Regions from separate parts of the Nocardia sp. NPDC003183 genome, predicted to be linked through region 3. Evidence: riboswitches for the same ligand, from Rfam matches in the RefSeq annotation. Region 3 holds a riboswitch; each other region holds the start of a gene.

Region 1 (6,384 bases), on a different contig from region 3:
TCGTAGCCGAGCTCCTCGGCGCGCCTGGCCTGTTCGACCACCTCGTGCAGGCGATCGCGCGTCGTCGGGACCACGCCGGTGACCGGATCGGGCACCCGCGTGATCAGCGTCATCAGTAGGAACTTCATGCGGCGGGCTTCTTCGGCAGACCGGGCGGGTTGATCCGCGACTCGGTGACCTTCTCCGAATTCAGGCCCCAGCGATCGAGGATCTTCTGGTAGCTGCCGTCGGCGATCGCGTGCTGCAGCGCCTTGTGAATCGGGCCGATCAGGCCGTTGTCCTTCTTGGTGAGCGCCGCGATCTCGCCCTGCAGCTGCTCACCCGCGCCGGAGAAGGTGGCGATGATCTTGCCGTCGCTGGTGGCGGAGTGATAGACGGCCGCGGGGTTCGGGCCGATGTAGCCGTCGATGCGCTTGGAGGCCAGCGCGAGGTAGTAGTCGGTGCTCTGCTGGTAGTAGGCGATGTCTACCGGGGGCAGGCCCTCGGCGACGTTCTTCTCGTTCCAGCTCACCAGCAGCTGTTCCTGATTGGTGCCCGCGCCGATCCCGATCCGCTTGCCCGCCAGGCTCTTGCGGTCGGTGTAGGTCAGCGTGCTGTCCTTGGGGACCTCGAGGGCGACGGTGTCGGTGCGGTAGGTGGCGAAGTCGTACTTCTCCTTGCGCTCCTCGGTGACGGTCACGTTCGAGATGAACGCGTCCACCTCACCGGAATCCACCCGCACGAAGTTCTGCGACCAGTCGGCCACCTGGATGTCGAGCTTCAGGCCCAGGATGTCGGCCACCAGGGTGGCGAAGTCGACCTCGGAGCCGATGACCGTCCGGTCGTCGGTGGCGTAGAACCGCAGCGGCGGCACGGAACCGGCGGGACCGGTCACCACCAGCGTGCCGCGGTCGCGGATGGCCTTGGGCACCTCGGCGGCGATCGCGTCGACCTTGGCGGCGCGCACCCTGCCCTCCTGGGCGGGGGACAGGTCGTAGGTGATCGCACCGGCCTGCACGGTGTCGGCGGCCTCGGGCTCGGCGGTGCAGCCTGCCGTCAACAGCGTAGCCGCCGCGACGATGCCGATCAGAGTGGAGAGCTTCATCAGTGTCGAAACCTGTTCGTGGGAAGGGATGTTCAGCGGACGCGGGACAGGAACGCCTGCGTGCGCGGGTGTTCGGGGTGATCGAGAACGCTGGCGGCCTCGCCCTGCTCGACGATCACGCCCTCGTCGAGGAACACGACCGTGTCGGCGACCTCGCGGGCGAAACCGATCTCGTGGGTGACGATCACCAGCGCGGTGCCGCTGTGTGCGAGATCGCGGATCACCGCGAGGACCTCGCCGACCAGCTCCGGGTCGAGTGCGGAGGTGGGTTCGTCGAACAGGATCAGCCGTGGTTTCAAGGCCAGGGCCCGTGCGATGGCCACGCGCTGCTGCTGACCACCGGACAGACGCCGGGGGTAGGCGTCGACGAAATCGGCCAGGCCCACCCGTTCCAAAAGCTGTGTCGCCTCGGCGATCACCTCGCCGCGCGGACGGTGCTGCGCCGAGACCGGGGCGAGCACCACGTTGTCGAGCACCGTGAGATGCGGGAACAGATTGAACTGCTGGAACACGAAGCCGATGCGGCTGCGCTGGGCGCGCACCGCGTGGTCGGGCAGCGAACGCAGGGTATTGCCGCGTTGGCGGTAGCCGATCAGCTCACCGTCGATGTGTACGGTGCCCGCGTCCTGTGCTTCCAGATGGTTGAGCACCCGCAGCAGTGTGGACTTGCCGGAGCCGGACGGCCCGATCAGCGCGACCACCTCACCGGCGCGTACGGCCAGATCCACGCCACGCAGTACCTCGGTGCCGCTGTAGGACTTGCGGATTCCGCGCGCCAGCACCGCTGCGGTCATCGGGTTGCTCCTCGGGGTGCGGCCGCACCGGCGGCGATCTCGGTGACCTTGGCGCGGACCCGCTGCCACGGTGTCGGCGGCAGCTCACGCTGCGCGCCCTTGGCGTAGTGCCGTTCGATGTAGTACTGCAGGATCGACAGCGCCGTGGTGAGCACGATGTACCAGACGGTCGCCACCATCAGCAGCGGCACCACCCGGCCGTTGCGGCCGAAGATCACCTGTACCTGGTAGAACAGCTCGGCGATCGCCATCACCGACACGATCGAGGTGCCCTTGAACAGGCTGATCACCTCATTGGCCGCGTTCGGCAGAATCGAGCGCATCGCCTGCGGCAACACGATCGTGCGGAACTGGCGCCAGCGTGGAATCCCCAGCGCCGCCGCCGCTTCGAGCTGACCGTCGTCGACGGCGAGCAGACCCGCGCGGATCAGTTCGGCCGAATACGCCGCCTGATGCAGGGCCAGCCCGATCACCGCCGCGGTGAAACCGCTGATCACACCATTGACATCGAACTCGTAGAAGCCGGGGCCGAACGGAATGCCCACGGACAGGCGGGGATACAGGTAGGCGATGTTGAACCAGAACAGCAGCTGCACGATCAGCGGGATCGAACGGAAAGCCCAGATGTAGGTCCAGGCGATCACCCGCAGCACGGGATTGTTCGACACCCGCCCGATCGCCAGCAGCGTGCCGATCGCGAAACCGAGGGCGGTGCCCCACAGGGTGAGCTCGATGGTCACCCGGAGTGCGGCCAGCACCGACTTCGCGGTGAAGTACTGGGCGAAAGTGCCCCAGTCCCAACCCGGATTGGTGATCAGGCCGTGCGCGAACTGGGCCACCAGCAGTAGAGCGATCGCCGCGACGGCCCAGCGCCACGGGTGCCACGACCCGGCGATCCGGGGCAGGTCGTCGATGGGCGCCTTGTCGGCGGGGAGAGCGTCGCCGGGCGGTGCGGGCGCGGTCTCGGCGCCGGATACGGCAGACGCGGTCATGGGAATCCTTCGGAAAACAGTGGAACGAGGCACAGTGACCTCCACCCGGCCAGCAACGGGTTCGCGATCTGGCGGCGCTCAGGCCGGACAGGTGGACAGCACGAAAATCTCCTCCATCGAACCCGGCAGAAGCACCCACACCCCGAAACGGGCGGGTTGCTGCGACGTCGTAGAGCCAGGTCTCTCGGTCGCTCTGGATGGTTGTGCCCGGCCGTCGTGGCCCGAGCTGAATCAGCATGTGGCATATGCACTAGTGCGCGCAACGATAGAAATCAACGTGAGCGCAGAGGTTGGAACCGATCGTGGGCACCGGCATAATTGCCCCGGTTCGGCGCGGTAGGTGATTCGCGCGCGGGCGCGGGCGCAGGGGTCTGGGCGAACGCGTCCGGGCATAGGGATCCTGCGGACGCGTCGTTGGGTCCGGTGCCGAGAAGGGGGCGGACACCGGGCCGCGGCGGCGGGTTCGCTGCGAGATTGCGACGCGCCGAACGGCCGGTGACTTCACCTGTCCGGATTCACCCACCGCACGCGGTAGCGTCGGCCTTCTCTGCGTCGATGAGGAGTTTCGCCGTGATCGTTGCACGTCGTTCCGCCACACTGACCTCGCTGACGGCCTGCGCCGCCGCGCTACTGCTGGCCGCGCCGCTGGCCGCCGCCGAACCGGCCGCACCGGTGACGCCCGCTGTCACCCGGGATGCGCCGGCTGTTCGGCCATCGGCGGGCCCGGGTGATCTGCTCGGCGCCTACCAAACCGTCGTCGAGACGCTGAAATCCCTGGGTATCCAGCCGTTCCTGTACCCCACGGTCGCCGCGAACTGCACCGGTGACGGCGCGGGTCTCGTGCCTGCCGTCGCGGGCGCGGTCCCTGGGCCGTGGCCGGCGAACACCCTCCCGATCCCGGGCATCGACCTGTCGGCCGTGAAGTCCGGCCAGACCCTGTTCACCTTCCTGCCCTACGGCCTCGCCCCCGACACCGCTGCGACGAAAACCTCCGGTATGCAGGTGGCCTGGCTCAATATCAGCACCGGTCGCGGCGGCATGGCTTCGATGGGCTCGATCGCCGACATCGTTCGCGCCATGGTCCCGCCCGAGGTTCCCGCCGAACTGCGTCCCCTCGCCGAAACCGCCATCCGTGACTTCCTCTTCGCCGCCATCCCTGTCGGCGGCGTTCGCGCTGTCCCCGTAGACACCGGCCGCGGTACCGTCCTGGCCGCCGTCTTCGGCACCACCGACAATGCGGGCAGGTCTTGCTTCTTCTTTCCCACCATCGGCATTACCGAGGTCGCCTGAAACTCGCGGGTCGGCGTCAGGCTCGGCATCGCCCAGTACTGGATCGTCCGCACGGTCGACGACGACGGACCGGTGTCCTCCATCGAGCAACTGCGTCTCACTTCGGACGGCAGGTACGTCACCGAGCGAATCGGGCTACGGGGTCAGGACCTTGTCACCGCAATCGACCTGGTCAAGGTCGAAATCGCCTGGGCAGATCTGGATCTGGACATCGAACAGTCGTCGACCGCCGGAGTGGCGACGGAGGCGGTGGTCATGCCAGGCGGGTAACGGCGTCGCCGGGCGTCACCAAAGGTCGCTGTTTCCAGCGGAGGCGGCCGGTGCGGTGGCGGTGGTGGGAGCGGGTCCAGAGAACGAGGTAGTGGGCTACCGAGAGGGGGTGGGCCAGGGCTGAGGTGAGGTCGGTGGCTGTTGGGGGGCGGCGGGTTTCGATGGTGCGGGCGGTCAGACGGCTTGTGACGGCGGCCAGGTAGCCGAGTAGGCCTGCTCGGCGGGTTCGGGTGCGGCCGAAGATCGCGGCCAGTGGGGGGATCCAATAGGCGAGGGCGGCGAGGATTCCGATGGCTGCGCCGGTGTCACGGCGGCCGCCGTAGGCCGACCACAGCCAGCGGGTGTAGCCGTCGGTGAGTTCTGTGGTGCCGGTGTACATTCGGGTGCTCGCGGCGGGGCCCGCGGTCACCAGGGCGGTGCGATGGCCTGCTCGGCGGATGGCGCGGGCCAGGTCCAGGTCCTCGGTGGCGCTGGCTGCTACGGCCGCGTGGCCGCCGCCGGCGCGGTAGGCCGCGGCGTCGACGGCGAGGAACTGGCCGCACGCTACGGCGGTGGACGGGCGCAGGCTGTGATTGGCGGGCCCGACGGGCAGGGTCGAGGCCCACGACCAGGCCAGCAGGGGCTGGATGAGGCGCTCGGCGGTCGAACCGGTGTCCTGTCTCGGCCAGGCCGAGACCAGACCTGCTCCGCGCCTGCGCAATTCGGTCACCGCCGCGGCGATCGCATGGGGGGCCAGGCGGACGTCCGCGTCGATGAAGACCAGGGCGGCCGCGTCGGTGCGGGCGGCCAGGCGCGCGCACGCGGCGGCCTTGCCGGTCCAGCCGGGGGCGGGGTGGGCGGCCGAGCGCAGGACGGTGAAGCGCTCGTCGTCGGCGATCGCGTCGAGTGCGGCTTCGTAGGTGCCGTCGGTGGACGCGTCGTCGAGAATCAGCACGCTCAGGCGGGGGACGCCGACCTGTGCGCGAAGGTCGGCGATCAGCGCGGGCAGGCGCTGCGACTCGTCGCGGGCGGGGACGCACACCGTGACCGGTTCGATCACGCCCGCGACCCCGCGCGGCAGGGTGCGCAAGGTGACCAGGTTGTAGGCGGCGGTGGCCGCGCCGAGCGCGGCCAGACCGGTGCCCGCCCAGGTCAGGTAGCGGGCAGCCGCGCTCATGTCAGCGGCCCAGTCTGCGACTGGAGATTTCGCGCCACATCTCCGAGGGGGAGAAACCGCCACGCGGTGCGTTCGGCGGGCCGGGGTTGCGGTCGCGGAACGCCAGGCCCGCGATCAGCGCGGCCACCGCGAGGGTGATGCCGCCGACGATGCCCGCCCAGCCCGCGAACGAGCGGGTGTTGGGGTCGGCGTACTTCACCTCGGCACGCAGGGTCGACACCTCGCCCGCGGGCAGCTTCCACGACACCGTGTTCTCACTGTCGGTGGTCTCCCGGGTGCCGTTGGTCTTGGCGACGCGGGCCGGGAACGCCACGGAGAACTGCACGTCCGAGCCGTGCGGCGGCACCGATTCCAGGTCGACCCGCCCGGTGAGACTCACCAGATCGCCGCTGCGCTGGAATTCGAGCGTGAACATGCCCTGGGTCTGATCCGACAGGCCACCGAGCTGGCCGACCTCGCCGAAGGACAGATCGTCGAAGAACACCTGGGTACCCATGTACCCGTCCTGGTTGTAGTTCTCCACCCGCACCTTCGCCGCCAGCTGCTCCGGCGCCTTCAGCTGCGGCCCCTTGTCTTCAGGCCCCGTCGGCACCACCGCGGCGACGATCCGCCCCGACACGCGATCGTTCGACGACACCCCCATCGACACCTGCACACGCAGGCACCCGGCGAGCGCGGGCACGAGCAATGCCAGCAGGACGGCAACGGCCGCGACGCGCCGCGCGGGCACGGAACGACGCGGCGAAGGAGCGGGCATGTCGGCGACGGGACTCGGCTGCACGGTTGACATCGTGCCAG
Region 2 (6,384 bases), on a different contig from region 3:
CCAGCAGTTCGGCGTAGAACTGCGGCTCGATCGCGCCGACGGCCATGTACTTGCCGTCGGAGGTCTCATAGGTGTCGTAGAAGGCCATGCCGGTATCGAGCAGGTTGGTGCCGCGCTCGTCGGACCACAGGCCGACCCCGCGCATACCCCAGATCATGTGCGAAAGGGCAAGCGCGCCATCGATCATCGCGGCGTCGATCACCTGGCCCTTGCCGGAATTCTGCCGCTCCACCAGCGCGGCGAGCACGCCGAACACCAGGAACATCGAGCCGCCACCGAAGTCGCCGACCATGTTCAGCGGCGGCACCGGCCGCTCGCCCTTGCGCCCGATGGCATTGAGCACACCGGTGAGCGAGATGTAGTTGATGTCGTGTCCCGCGCGATCGGCGAGCGGGCCGTGCTGGCCCCAGCCTGTCATCCGGCCGTACACCAGGCGCGGGTTGCGGGCCAGCGCCTCGTCGGGTCCGAGGCCCATGCGCTCGGTGACGCCGGGGCGGAAGCCCTCGAGCAGCACGTCGGCCTTCTCGACCAGGTCGAGGATCTTGGCGACGTCGGCGGGGTCCTTCAGATTCGCCTCGACGATCGTTCGCCCGCGCCACTGGGGGCGTTCCATGAAGCCGGGCAGCTGGTTCGGGCGCTGCACGCGCACCACGTCGGCCCCGAGGTCGGCCAGCAGCAGCGCGGCGTGCGGACCTGGCCCGATGCCTGCCAACTCGATGACCTTGATGCCCGCAAGGGGCCCCTGCTTGGCGGTGGACTCCGTGCTCACGCGGTGACCTCAGTTCGTCGTCGAACGGTATTGACACTCCGACAATAGCGCTGGGGTGGCGGCTCGGGTAGAGCATGGGCGAGAATTCGCACGAGCGCGACTCGGCGTGGCAACGGGAGGACCCGATAGTGGGCGTGTGGGGTGAGGTCGTTGTCGGCCTTGTCATTCTGGTCGGCATCGTCGGCGTGATCGTACCGATTCTGCCGGGCGTGATCCTCATCTTCGCGGCAATCGCGGTGTGGGCGTTCATGACCGGCGGTACGACGGCCTGGACGGTGCTGGCGATCGCCACCGTCGCGCTGGCGCTCTCCGGCATCGTGAAGTACACCTGGCCGGGCAAGCGGATGCGCGAAGCCGGAGTGTCGAACCGTGCGCTGCTGGCCGGTGCGGTGCTCGGCATCGCCGGCTTCTTCGTGATCCCGATCGTCGGCCTGTTCATCGGCTTCGTGCTCGGTGTGTACCTGGCCGAGCTGTACCGCTTGAAGACCAACGACCTGGCCTGGCCCGCGACCGTGCACGCGCTCAAGGGCGTCGGCTTGTCGATGCTGGTCGAGTTGTTCGGCGCGCTGATCGCGTCCGGTGTGTGGCTCACCGGCGCGATCATCAGCTGACTACTCGATGATCGGCAGCGGACGGGTGTGGTCGTCCGCGCCGGGGAGCTGATTGCGCGGGATCGGGATAGTCGGATTCTCGGTGCGGGGTAGCGGCTCGGATTTCGGGCGACGCACCGCGGGCAGCCGGTAGAACTCGCGGGCATTGTCCTCGAGCACCGCGTGGATATCGGAGCCGACCACCTGCGAGATCAGGTCCACATCGCGCTCCTCGAACGGCCTGCCTGCGCGCGTGCCGGGCAGATCGCTGCCGAACATCAGCGCACCCGGGTTGACGGTGTGGATGCGTCGCAGCGTCTCGGCCACATCCATCTCGACCCGGCCGAACCCGGTCGCCTTCACCCTGGCGCCGCGGTCCACCAGGTCGAGCAGGTACGGCAGACCCTCGTCGGACATGCCGAGATGGTCGATCGAGAGCGCGGGCAGCTTCGAGATCACCGGTTGCAGCGAGGCCAGCATCTGACCGTCGATGTAGAGCTCCACGTGCCAGCCCGCCAGTTCGTGGGCGCGCAACGCCTGCAATGTCATCTCGGTGATGTCGGCGGCGGCGCGCTTGAGGTTGAACCGCAGGGCGCGTACGCCTGCCCGGTTCAGCGCGAGGATCTCGTCGTCGGTGGCGTCGAGATCGAGCCGGGTCACGCCGACCCAGTCGGGACCGAGCGCGGCCAGTGCTGCCTTCAGGTACGTCTGATCAGCGCCTTGGAAAGACGCGCTGACAACAGCACCGCCGCGAACATCGAAGTGCGCCATACGCTTTCGATAGTCATCGATCACGTAGGGCTCGGGGAGATAGCCTTCGTTCTCGATCAGCGGAAACCGCGGATCGATGATGTGGACGTGGGCATCGAACACCAGTACAGAATGCCTTATCTCTGCGGCGCGAGCGCGCTCAACGTCGCGCCCCCACTAGGACGGGACCACTGAAACCCCGAGTTCTGCCATGACAGCACACCCAACTCCCGCACATCCCGACCCCGAGGAGGGATCGGCGGGCCATTCAGGGCCGCGAACACGCGCGCGCCAGCGCGCCGAAAACTCAGGCCTTGTTCGGCTCGGAGGCGCGCAGCATGTCCTCGCGCTCCACGACCTTCACGCGCTCACGGCCTTCGGGCTCGCCGAGGGCGCGCTCGTGGGCGTCGAGGCGGTACCAGCCCGCCCAGGTGGTGAACGGGATGCCCTTGCCCTCGAGGAACTCGGTGACGGCGTCGAGCTCGGGCTTCGGCGCGGGGGCGAAGGCCTTGGCGTCGTCGAGCAGGCAGGCGATGGTCTCGTTGGCGTCGCCCTTGGTGTGGCCGATGAGGCCGACCGGGCCGCGCTTGATCCAGCCGGTCACGTAGGTGGCGGGCATGAATCGGGCGTCACCTTCGGCGGTGTCGTCGGCGATCACGCGGCCGGCCTCGTTGGGCACCGTGCCCGCCTGATCGTCGAACGGCAGCTGGGTGACGTTCTGCGAGAGGTAGCCCACGGCGCGGTACACGGCCTGGATGTCCCAGTCGGTGAAGTTGCCGGTGCCCTTGACGTTGCCGGTGCCGTCGAGCTGGGTGCGTTCGGTCTTCAGGCCGACGACCTTGCCGTCTGCGCCGAGGACCTCCGAGGGCGATTCGAAGAAGTGCAAAAACAGCTTGTGCGGGCGGTCGCCGTGGTCGCGGATGGCCCACTGCTCCAAGGTGTTGGCGACCATGTCGACCTGCTTGGAGTTGCGGCGCGCGGCTTCGGAGCCCTCGTCGTAGTCGATGTCCTCGGGGTTGACGATGACCTCGATCGTCGGCGAGTGATCCAGTTCGCGCAGCTCGAGGGGCGTGAACTTGGCCTGCGCGGGACCACGACGACCGAACACGTGGACCTCGAGGGCCTTGTTGCCCTTGAGACCTTCGTAGACGTTCGGCGGGATCTCGGTCGGCAGCAGTTCGTCGCCGGTCTTGGCGAGCACGCGCGCGACGTCGAGGGCGACGTTGCCGACACCGAGCACGGCGACCTTCTCGGCGTCGAGGGGCCAGGAACGCGGGACGTCGGGGTGGCCGTCGTACCAGGACACGAAGTCCGCGGCGCCGTAGGAGCCGTCGAGGTCGATGCCGGGGATGGCCAGGGCGCGGTCGGCGTTGGCGCCGGTGGAGAAGATGACCGCGTCGTAGAACTGGCGCAGGTCGTCGAGGGTGATGTCGGTGCCGTAGTCGATGTTGCCGAGCAGGCGGACCTGGTCCTTGTCGAGGACCTTGTGCAGGGCGGTGATGATGCCCTTGATGCGCGGGTGGTCAGGGGCGACGCCGTAGCGGATCAGGCCGAAGGGCGCGGGCATACGCTCGTAGAGGTCGATGCTCACGTCGGCATCGGACTTCATCAACGCGTCGGCGGCGTAGATACCGGCCGGTCCCGCACCCACGATCGCAATGCGAAGTGGGCGAGTCGCTGCACTCTGTTCGGTCATTTCTACGCGCACCCTTTGGTCGAGAACTGATTTGACGGCGTCAACTTAGCTTAGGCTAAGTCGGACATCCGCTTACTGGCAGCTGCCATCGACGTCGGCAGCCGACCGCAATCAAGGCGATTCTAGCTGCGGCGTTGCAGCCACCCGGCGCGCGGTGTAGCTGCCCGCGCGGGTCTGTCAGGATTACAGCATGAACGAGGAGCAAACAGGCTCGGATGACCAGCCCGTAGTGGTGGATCAGACCGACAAGCGTTCCATCGTCCCGTTCGTCGCGGCCGCGGTGATCGCGATCATCGTGCTCATCGGCATCGTGGCGGGTGGACTGCTCTCACCCGCTGAGAAAAATGTCACAGAGGCGGACCGTCTCGCGGCCGCCGTCACCAACTATATCGACGCGCGCTCGCGCAGCGACCTCCGTCCGCCGACCGGTGTGGCCTGCCCCGGGTTCGACGAGGAGAAATCCGGCCTCGGCGAACAGCTCGGTGGCCCGAAATCCACTGTCACGATCGACGGCAAGGGTTTCGAGAACGCCACCGTCAACGGCGACCGCGCCAAGATCGACGCGGCGCTCGTGGTCAACGGCAACCCGGCGGCGAGCAACTGGAAACTGACCCGCGTCGACAGCGCGTGGCTGGTGTGTTCCTTCTGAATCGTTTGACACGATGACCGGTGCCGAGGCAATCTCAGATCGCAAGGTCATGAGTGCCAGCGTCAAGCCCCGGCTCGCTGGTCGGCAACCCTCCTCCGCGGTGGGGTGCTCCGGGTGACGACCTGGCCGTGTGTTCGGGGATTTCCGGCACGGCAAGAGCGGATTCACGCAGGAGGATCGACATGACTTACGCTGGCGACATCACCCCTGAGAAGGCGTGGGAGCTGCTCACCGAGCACCCCGGCGCCGTGCTGGTCGACGTGCGCACCGAAGGCGAGTGGGCACACATCGGCATTCCCGACACCAGTTCCATCGAACGCCCGGCCCACTTCATCGAGTGGGTCGACGGCACCGGCACCCGCAATCCCGAGTTCGGCGTGCAGCTCGAGAAGGCACTCGCCGGTCGCCCCGACGACGCACCCGTGGTGTTCCTGTGTCGCTCCGGTCAGCGTTCCGCGCACGCGGCGAACCTGGCGACCGCGGCGGGCGTGGCACCGTCCTACAACGTGCTCGACGGTTTCGAAGGTGGTCCCGACGCGTTCGGTCAGCGCGGCAGCACCGGTTGGCGCGCTGTCGGCCTGCCGTGGCGTCAGGCATAAGGAGAAAAGCATGATCACCGGTGGTTCGTTCGACAAGCCACTGCCCGAAGGCGTCGGTCCCGGCACGCTCGGCGTGCGCGGCGGTCTGCGCCGTTCCGGCTTCGACGAGACCTCCGAGGCGCTGTACCTGACCTCCGGTTTCGTCTACGAGAACGCCGAAGCCGCCGAGGCCGCGTTCACCGGCGACGTCGAGCACTTCGTCTACTCGCGTTTCGGCAACCCGACCGTGGCCATGTTCGAGGAGCGCATCCGCCTGCTCGACGGCGCCGAAGCGGCCTTCGCGACCGCGTCCGGCATGTCGGCGGTGTTCACCGCGCTCGGCGCCCTGCTGAAGGCGGGCGACCGTCTCGTCGCCGCCCGCAGCCTGTTCGGGTCCTGTTTCGTGGTCTGTAACGAGATCCTGCCGCGCTGGGGCATCGAAACCGTGTTCGTCGACGGTGACGACCTCGACCAGTGGGAGCAGGCCCTCTCCGTCCCCACCCAGGCCGTGTTCTTCGAGACCCCGGCCAACCCGATGCAGACCCTCGTCGATGTCCGCAAGGTCACCGAGCTCGCCCACGCCGCGGGCGCGAAGGTGGTGCTGGACAACGTCTTCGCCACCCCCCTGCTCCAGCGCGGTTTCGAACTCGGCGCCGACGTGGTGGTCTACTCCGGCACCAAACACATCGACGGCCAGGGCCGCGTCCTCGGCGGCGCCATCCTCGGTGCCCAGGACTACATCGACGGCCCCGTCAAAACCCTGATGCGCCACACCGGCCCTGCCCTGAGCCCCTTCAACGCCTGGACCTTGCTCAAGGGCCTGGAAACCATGCCGTTGCGCGTGCGCCACTCCACCGAGTCGGCCCTGCGGGTAGCCGAGTTCCTGGAGACCAAGGATTCGGTCGACTGGGTGAAATACCCCTTCCTGGAATCACATCCGCAACACGCACTGGCCAAAGAGCAGATGACCGGCGGCGGCACCGTAGTCACCTTCGCCCTCAACGGCGAAGACGGCAAGAAGCGAGCCTTCGAGGTCCTCAACCGCCTCCGCATCATCGACATCTCCAACAACCTCGGCGACGCCAAAACCATGATCACCCACCCCGCCACCACCACCCACCGAGCCATGGGCCCGGAGGGGCGTGCGTCAATCGGCTTGTCCGACGGGGTAGTTCGCATCTCGGTCGGTCTGGAAGACCTCGAAGATCTCCTCGGCGACCTCGACAACGCCCTGAGCTAGTTCGTCCGAACGTCCCGAGTCGGCCTGTCGCAACGATCCACGTTCGGCAGGTCGACGTCGGACTCGTGGATCGCCTACCGGACCGGGTCGTAGACCGCGAACCCCAGGTGGC
Region 3 (6,384 bases):
GCGCTCGATATCGTTGAACGACAAGCCCTTCGATGCCAGCGCCACCGCGTCCACCGCGCCGTCGGGCAGTGGCTGCCCGGCGAATCGGCGAATCGCCTCGCAGCGTTGCTCGGCCTCGGGCAGCGCGAACTCCACGCTCACATCGAAGCGCCGCCACACGGCCGGATCCAGCAGATCGGCGTGGTTGGTCGCGCCGATGACCAGGCCCCCGCCGGTCGGCCAGTCGTCGATCTGCTGGAGCAGCACCGTCACCAGTCGCTTCAACTCGCCCACATCGCGATCGTCGTCGCGACGCTTGGCGATGGCATCGAGCTCGTCGAGCAGCAGAACGCACGGCCGCTGCTTGGCGTAGTCGATGGCATGGCGCAGGTTGGTGCCGGTCTTGCCGAGCAGGCTGCTCATGATGGTCGCCAAGTCCAGGACCACCAGCGGCAGCGACAGTTGGTGGGCCAGCCAGGCCGCGGCCATCGTCTTGCCGACACCGGGCGGACCGACGAACAGCAAGCTGCCGGCCGGAGTCAGATCGGCGGCGGCCAGCCGGTCGGCCTGCCTGCGTTCGTCGACGATCTGGGTGAGCACGTCATAGGTTTCGGCGGCCAGGATCGGCACTTCGGCGGTGGAACCGGGCGGGATCACCCGCAGCAGCGGCAGTCGGCTGTCGCCGTCGACCGGAATCGGCGTATCCACTTCCGCGCGTAGGGGATTGGCGCGCGTGGGGTTCTGGCGCAGCAGGGCGATCAGCGCATCGGCCAGTTCGGGACTGGCATGCCGGTGGCGGCGCGCGGCCCGGCGCACGAACATCGCGACGTCCTGCTCGCGCCCGGCGAGCGCCAACCTGGCCAGGTGGACGAATTCGTCGGGTAGATCGGCGCTCACGTCCGCCGAAGTGGAGCTCAAGGCGTGTGACATGGTCTTCTTCCGATCAACTACGTGGACTATTTTCGCTTCACTCGATCGTACGGCGTCCATCACGGGCAAAGTTCACCCCTTGTGTACCGGTTTGACATCGGACCCCACCCGCAGCGCCACATTGATCTGCCGAGCCCTCAGCGCAGCGATTCCCTTCGTCGGATGCTAGTTCCGCCACGCCCCCTCATGGGCGATTCCCTTCGCGTCGGGCGTGCCTCGAAGCGTGCGGCTCGGTGCCTATGCGATGCCGAGCGTCCAGACCAGCGCCATGGTGAACGGGTGGCCGCGCAGGTCGGCCCATTTGGGTTTCGCCGCGAGCCAGGCGTCGTCCACCAGGGCCTCGGCCGCTTCGGTGAGGACCCAGCCCGCGTCGGTGCCCGCGGTGATGTGCTCGCTCAGCAGGTGCAGGTGGGTGCTGATCGCGATCGGATCGCCCCCAGCCGGGGTGTAGTGCGTCGGCATTCCGGTGACCATCATGAACTGTGGGTGGTAGCTGACGTGGGCGAACGTGGCTCCTGGGACAGCCAGCCGCGCGGCCTCGGTGTAGAACGGGCGCAGGTCCGGCAGGTGTTCGTCGATCAGCGAGGAGATCACGAGATCGTAAGTGCTGCTGGGTAATTCGGTGGCACACACGTCGGCCTTGGTGAGTGTGCGGTGTACACCGCGTACGCGGGCACGGGCCAGCATTCCCGCGCTCAGATCGACGCCGTCGATCTCGGCGCTACTGCGGCTGCGCAACCACGCGCCGGTTCGCCCCGTCCCGCAACCCAGGTCGACCGCCTGGCGCACTCCCGCCCAATCCGGGCGACGAAGCCGATCCAGCAGCGCCGAGTCCATCTCGTCCATCACGGTGCGCTCGTAGGTGTCGGCCCAGCCGTCGTAGCCGGTGGCGACATCGACGGTGGGGTAGTGGCGTCGGTCGAAATCGGCGAAGGCAGGCATCACCGGAGTGTCGCAAAGGAAAGCGCACGTGGACAACCGATTTCCCGCTGCGGGTCGCGACGGTCCGACCGCCGCGCCGAACCGGGAGATCTCGTGCGTGGCCGGGGTCGGCTCCGAGCGCGCCGGCGATCGGTGGTTGACAGGTCCGGTGGTCGTCTGTCACTCTCGTTGCAGGTCACGAGTACCAGCGTTCAGCCCCGGCTTGCTGGTCGGCAACCCTCCTCCGCGGTGGGGTGCTCCGGGTGACGACCAGGCTGACGTCCGAATTGGGCGCGGCAAGCGCGGGCCACCTCTTCAGGAGCGGGTCCCTGAGCCGACGGGATTTCGTCATGACTGCTGTAATCGACCCCACCTGTGCCATCGCCGCCGTTTCCGGTGCCGACCTGCAGGTTCCGCTCGTTCAGGGCGGTACCAGCTCCTACGCCAACTTCGACTACGCGGCGAGTGCGCCGGCGTTGAAGCAGGTCACCGACCGGATTTCGCAGTTGCTGCCGTTCTACGCCAGCGTGCACCGGGGCGCGGGATACGCCTCGCGGATCTCCACCGAGTGCTACGAGGCCTCGCGGGGGTCCGTTGCCCGGTTCCTCGACGCCGACGACGACCAGGTCGTGGTGTTCACGCGCAACACCACCGATTCGCTGAACCTGCTGGCCGGGTGCGTGCCGGGGGAGACCGTGGTACTCGATATCGAGCACCACGCCAACTTCCTGCCGTGGGCGAAGCACGGTCGTCGCGTCGTGCGGGCCGCCGCCACAGTCGAGGAGACGATTCAGCGTGTCGTCGCCGAGCTGTGCAGCAAGCCTGCCGCGCTGCTCGCGGTGACCGGCGCGTCCAACGTCACCGGTGAGGTGCTGCCGCTGGAACGGCTCGCGACCATCGCCCACCTCTGTGGTGCGCGCATCCTCGTCGACGCCGCGCAGCTGGCTCCGCATCGCCGGATCTCCCTGCGCGAAACCGGGATCGACTACCTCGCCTTCTCCGGGCACAAGCTGTACGCGCCGTTCGGTTCGGGTGTGCTCGTCGGCCGGCGCGACTGGCTGGACGAGGGTGAGCCCTACCTGGCCGGTGGTGGTGCGGTGCGCAATGTCGGTGTGACAGAGGTCGAATGGGCGTGCGCGCCGCAGCGGCACGAAGCCGGTTCGCCGAACGTCCTCGGCGCGGCCGCTATTGCTGCTGCCTGCGATGCGCTGGCTGCCATCGATCCCACCGAACTCGTCGCGCACGAGCGCTTTCTGGCCGACCGGCTGCGTGACGGCCTGTCCGCGATCCCCGGCGTCGACCTGGTCGGTATCTGGTCCGACAGCCCCGACTGTGTGGGCATCGTCGCCTTCACGATCGCCGATATCGCCCCTGGCAAAGTCGCCGCGTACCTCTCCGCCGAACACGCCATCGGCGTGCGCGACGGCCGCTTCTGCGCGCACCCCCTCCTCGCGAGCCTCGGCCTCGACGCCGCCCTCCGAGCCAGCATCGGCCTCGGCACCACCGCCGCCGATGTAGACCGCTTGATCAGCGCGGTAGCCACCCTGGTCAGCCAAGGCCCCGCCTGGAATTACGCCGCCACCGACGGGCACTGGAACCCGACCCCCGAAACCCGTCCCCTCAGCGCCTCTTCCCCCGAAGGCGCCGCCCCCTGCCTGATCGGCTGAACTCGTCACAGGCGAGATTCGCCGAACGTCGGCCGTCGAGACCTGCTCTCGGCGGCCGATATTCGTTTTCCGTCGAGTGGTATCCGTCCGAGAACCCGACGGACCGCTTCTCGGAAATTCCAGGTTTGGACTGCCTCTCAGCTGGGTAACGCCTGTCGAACCCGTCGCGATGAAGCCCCCGAGATTGCCCGACAATCAAAGGGGACACCGTGACTCGACCGACTCAGCCGCCCGACCCGTGGGCTCGTCCGCCCCGCCGACCCGAAAAGAAGCGGCGTTGGCCGTTGCTGGCCGGGATCGGAGTCGCCGGCGTGCTCGGTCTCTCGGTCGTCGCCGGTCTCAGTGACGACAACCCCTCACCGGCCGCGCGGACATCACCCACCTCGACCACCCGCGTCGTCGCATCATCGACCACGGCAAAGCCGTCGACGACCACCGCCGCCCCGACCACCACGACGTCCGCCGCCCCGACCACCACGATCGATCTCCCGCCGGCACCCATCGCACCCACCACCACGATCGCGGCGCCGGCTCCACCGCCGGTCATCGTCCCCGCGCCGACCACCACCGTCGACCTCCCCGCCCCGCGGGTGGCAGCCGTCCCGGAGCCCGAAGCGCCGGCGCCCGCCAGCGCCTATTACAAGAACTGTGACGCAGCCAGGGCTGCCGGTGCCGCCCCGATCCACATCGGTGAACCCGGCTACCGACCAGAGCTCGACCGGAACAAGGATGGAGTGGCCTGCGAGTAGGGGTAATCAGGTATCCATCGAACGAACGACGTCCCCGACGCTGACGTGCTGGGAAATCTCATCCGAGAAGGCGAACGAGAGTTCGCCTCTCGGGGAGCGACGGATTTCGAACGCTCGAAGGACTCCTCGAGCGATGACCTTGCCCGCCCGCCGAAGCTCGACAGCGCCGCCGACGTCGAAATTGCCGATCGCGTGGCCGACGACAAACGGGTCCGGTCTGAAGCTGACCGGGAAGATGCCGGTCACCCGAAACTCACTCATGGAGACAAGTTTCCGATCAGGTCAGTCGAGATCCGCGTCGAGGGCGTTCCAGGTTATGGTGACGTCGAGCGGATCGGTGATCGCGATCGCGGTGGGGCTGTGGGATCGGAAGCGGGTTTCGGTGGAGACGTAGACGCCCGCGGTGTTGAGACGGAGGATTTCGATGGACTTCACGCGGCCGTCGTTGTTCTCCATGCGGACGATCCAGTACTGCTCGATTCCCAGGCGGGCGTATTCCGCTCGTTTATCCACACAATCGGCGGTAACCGTCGCCGGTGATACCACTTCGACGACCAGCAGGGTGTCGCCTGCTGTCGGCTTGGTTTTCCACTTGTCGCGGGGGTCTTCGATGCAGCGGTACACAATGGCGTCGGGGCGGCGGAAGTTGAAGGGAACCTCCGAGACCAGCATGTCCAGTTCGCCGCTGGCCTTCAGGCAGGGCTGCCCGGTGGCGCGTTTCCGGATCGCTTCCCGCAGGGACTGTTTGATCACGTCGGCGCTGGCGATGTGATTCGGCGAAGGTGAGTCGCGATGCACCAGCAGGCCGTCTTTGACCTCGATTACCCGAGCGAGGTCTTCCGGCATCGCCAAATACGTGTCCAGGTCGATTCTCGGAACACCGGCGCGCAACCACGACCAGTCGTATTCCTCGCTCATCGGACCAACCTAGCTGTGGCAGGTGGGTCACCGGCCTACACAGACGCTCTGATCAGGTGTCGAGGGCGGTGGGGCGGTGGTATTTGCCGTTGTAGTAGAGCAACGGGGCTGCGGAGGGGGACTCTTCGGTTTGGTCGTGGACTCGGGTGACCAGGCCTACGGCGAGGGTGTGGTCGCCGAGGTCGATGAGTTTGTGGAGGGTGGTGCGCAGCCAGATCGGGGTGCCGTGCAGGACCGGTTCGCCGGTGTCGAGGGTGGTCCAGAGGGCGCGGTCGGTGAAGCGGTCGGCGGCGGTCCGAGAGAAGCGGTGGGCCAGGTGTTGTTGGTGTTCGCCCAGGAAATGGATCACCACCGAGTCCGCGGCTCGCAACGCGTCGATGCTCGATGAGGTGTGCGCGATGTTGAACGACACCAGTGGCGGTTCGAGCGACAGGGAAGCGAACGAGGTGGCCGTGAACCCCACCGGTCCGCTCTCGGCTCCGAGCGTCACCACCGTGACGCCGGCCGGATAGTGCCGCATAGAGGCCCGATACTGCTCAGCCGTTATCCCGCTCAGATCATCGGGAACTACCAGTCCGGTCTCAGAAGGTTGCACATCGCCCACCGCCCCCAACTTACGCCCGTCCGGCGCGCGTCCTCACGGTCGCTGTGTCCGTTTGATCCAACTCACACGGTCGGGATGGGAAGCCGAATTCAGTCGATATCAATCGGCAGCCCCGCGGTGATACGGATGATTTCGCGGAAGTTGGTGCGGAACACGGTGTTCGGGTGGCCGCCCGCTGCCCAGACTTCGGGGTGGGCGGCGAGGGCGGTGTCCACCCAGGTGGGGAGGTTGGTGGGGTGGCCGAGGGGGGCCGTGCCGTCGACGGGCTGGCCGGTGATGCGTTCGGCCAGGGCGGTGGGGGCGGGGGTGAGGGTGCCCTCGAGGCGTTTGCCGGTGCGGGCGAGGTCCACGTGGTGATGGTCGGCCACCAGGAGCAGGACGGGATCGTCGTCGAGGAGGAAGACCTGGGCGGTGAGGATCGCGGTGGGCTGGGCGCCCATGGCGCGGGCGGCGTCGGCCGCGGTGGGAGCCGGCGTCTCGGGGCAGACGATGACGCCGTGGTGCCCGCGGGCGATGAGAGTTTCCGCGACCCGGCATGCGACCGGCGGCAATGACGACCTGCGCATGTCATCCAGAGTAGGTCGATTGCGGGAAATATGCTGTGTAACTTGGAGTT

The links. A riboswitch is a leader RNA that binds a small molecule or an ion and turns the genes downstream of it on or off. The one in region 3 is predicted to bind S-adenosylmethionine.
Region 1: linked by a shared signal. The riboswitch ahead of ACWDXS_RS31495 (amino acid ABC transporter permease) and the one ahead of ACWDXS_RS28415 (aminotransferase class V-fold PLP-dependent enzyme) in region 3 are both predicted to bind S-adenosylmethionine.
Region 2: linked by a shared signal. The riboswitch ahead of ACWDXS_RS20810 (rhodanese-like domain-containing protein) and the one ahead of ACWDXS_RS28415 (aminotransferase class V-fold PLP-dependent enzyme) in region 3 are both predicted to bind S-adenosylmethionine.

Annotation. Positions count from the first base shown of each region.
Region 1 covers NZ_JBSFTG010000018.1:23,193-29,576, forward strand. The annotation lists gene ACWDXS_RS31480 (LLM class flavin-dependent oxidoreductase) at 1-128, opposite strand, end outside; gene ACWDXS_RS31485 (ABC transporter substrate-binding protein) at 125-1,084, opposite strand; gene ACWDXS_RS31490 (amino acid ABC transporter ATP-binding protein) at 1,117-1,878, opposite strand; gene ACWDXS_RS31495 (amino acid ABC transporter permease) at 1,875-2,870, opposite strand; SAM riboswitch class I at 2,981-3,074, opposite strand; gene ACWDXS_RS31500 (hypothetical protein) at 3,441-4,160, shown strand; gene ACWDXS_RS31505 (hypothetical protein) at 4,233-4,430, shown strand; gene ACWDXS_RS31510 (glycosyltransferase family 2 protein) at 4,414-5,586, opposite strand; gene ACWDXS_RS31515 (LppM family (lipo)protein) at 5,588-6,343, opposite strand.
Region 2 covers NZ_JBSFTG010000006.1:221,822-228,205, reverse strand. The annotation lists gene ACWDXS_RS20835 (CaiB/BaiF CoA transferase family protein) at 1-769, opposite strand, end outside; gene ACWDXS_RS20830 (DUF456 domain-containing protein) at 898-1,380, shown strand; gene ACWDXS_RS20825 (amidohydrolase family protein) at 1,381-2,232, opposite strand; gene ACWDXS_RS20820 (FAD-dependent oxidoreductase) at 2,417-3,805, opposite strand; gene ACWDXS_RS20815 (Rv0361 family membrane protein) at 3,996-4,454, shown strand; SAM riboswitch class IV at 4,500-4,619, shown strand; gene ACWDXS_RS20810 (rhodanese-like domain-containing protein) at 4,637-5,053, shown strand; gene ACWDXS_RS20805 (O-succinylhomoserine sulfhydrylase) at 5,064-6,272, shown strand; gene ACWDXS_RS20800 (PIN domain-containing protein) at 6,347-6,384, opposite strand, start outside.
Region 3 covers NZ_JBSFTG010000013.1:192,271-198,654, forward strand. The annotation lists gene ACWDXS_RS28405 (AAA family ATPase) at 1-909, opposite strand, end outside; gene ACWDXS_RS28410 (class I SAM-dependent DNA methyltransferase) at 1,147-1,851, opposite strand; SAM riboswitch class IV at 2,025-2,139, shown strand; gene ACWDXS_RS28415 (aminotransferase class V-fold PLP-dependent enzyme) at 2,181-3,497, shown strand; gene ACWDXS_RS28420 (excalibur calcium-binding domain-containing protein) at 3,707-4,246, shown strand; gene ACWDXS_RS28425 (hypothetical protein) at 4,253-4,492, opposite strand; gene ACWDXS_RS28430 (Uma2 family endonuclease) at 4,529-5,164, opposite strand; gene ACWDXS_RS28435 (flavin reductase family protein) at 5,217-5,684, opposite strand; gene ACWDXS_RS28440 (YbaK/EbsC family protein) at 5,858-6,334, opposite strand.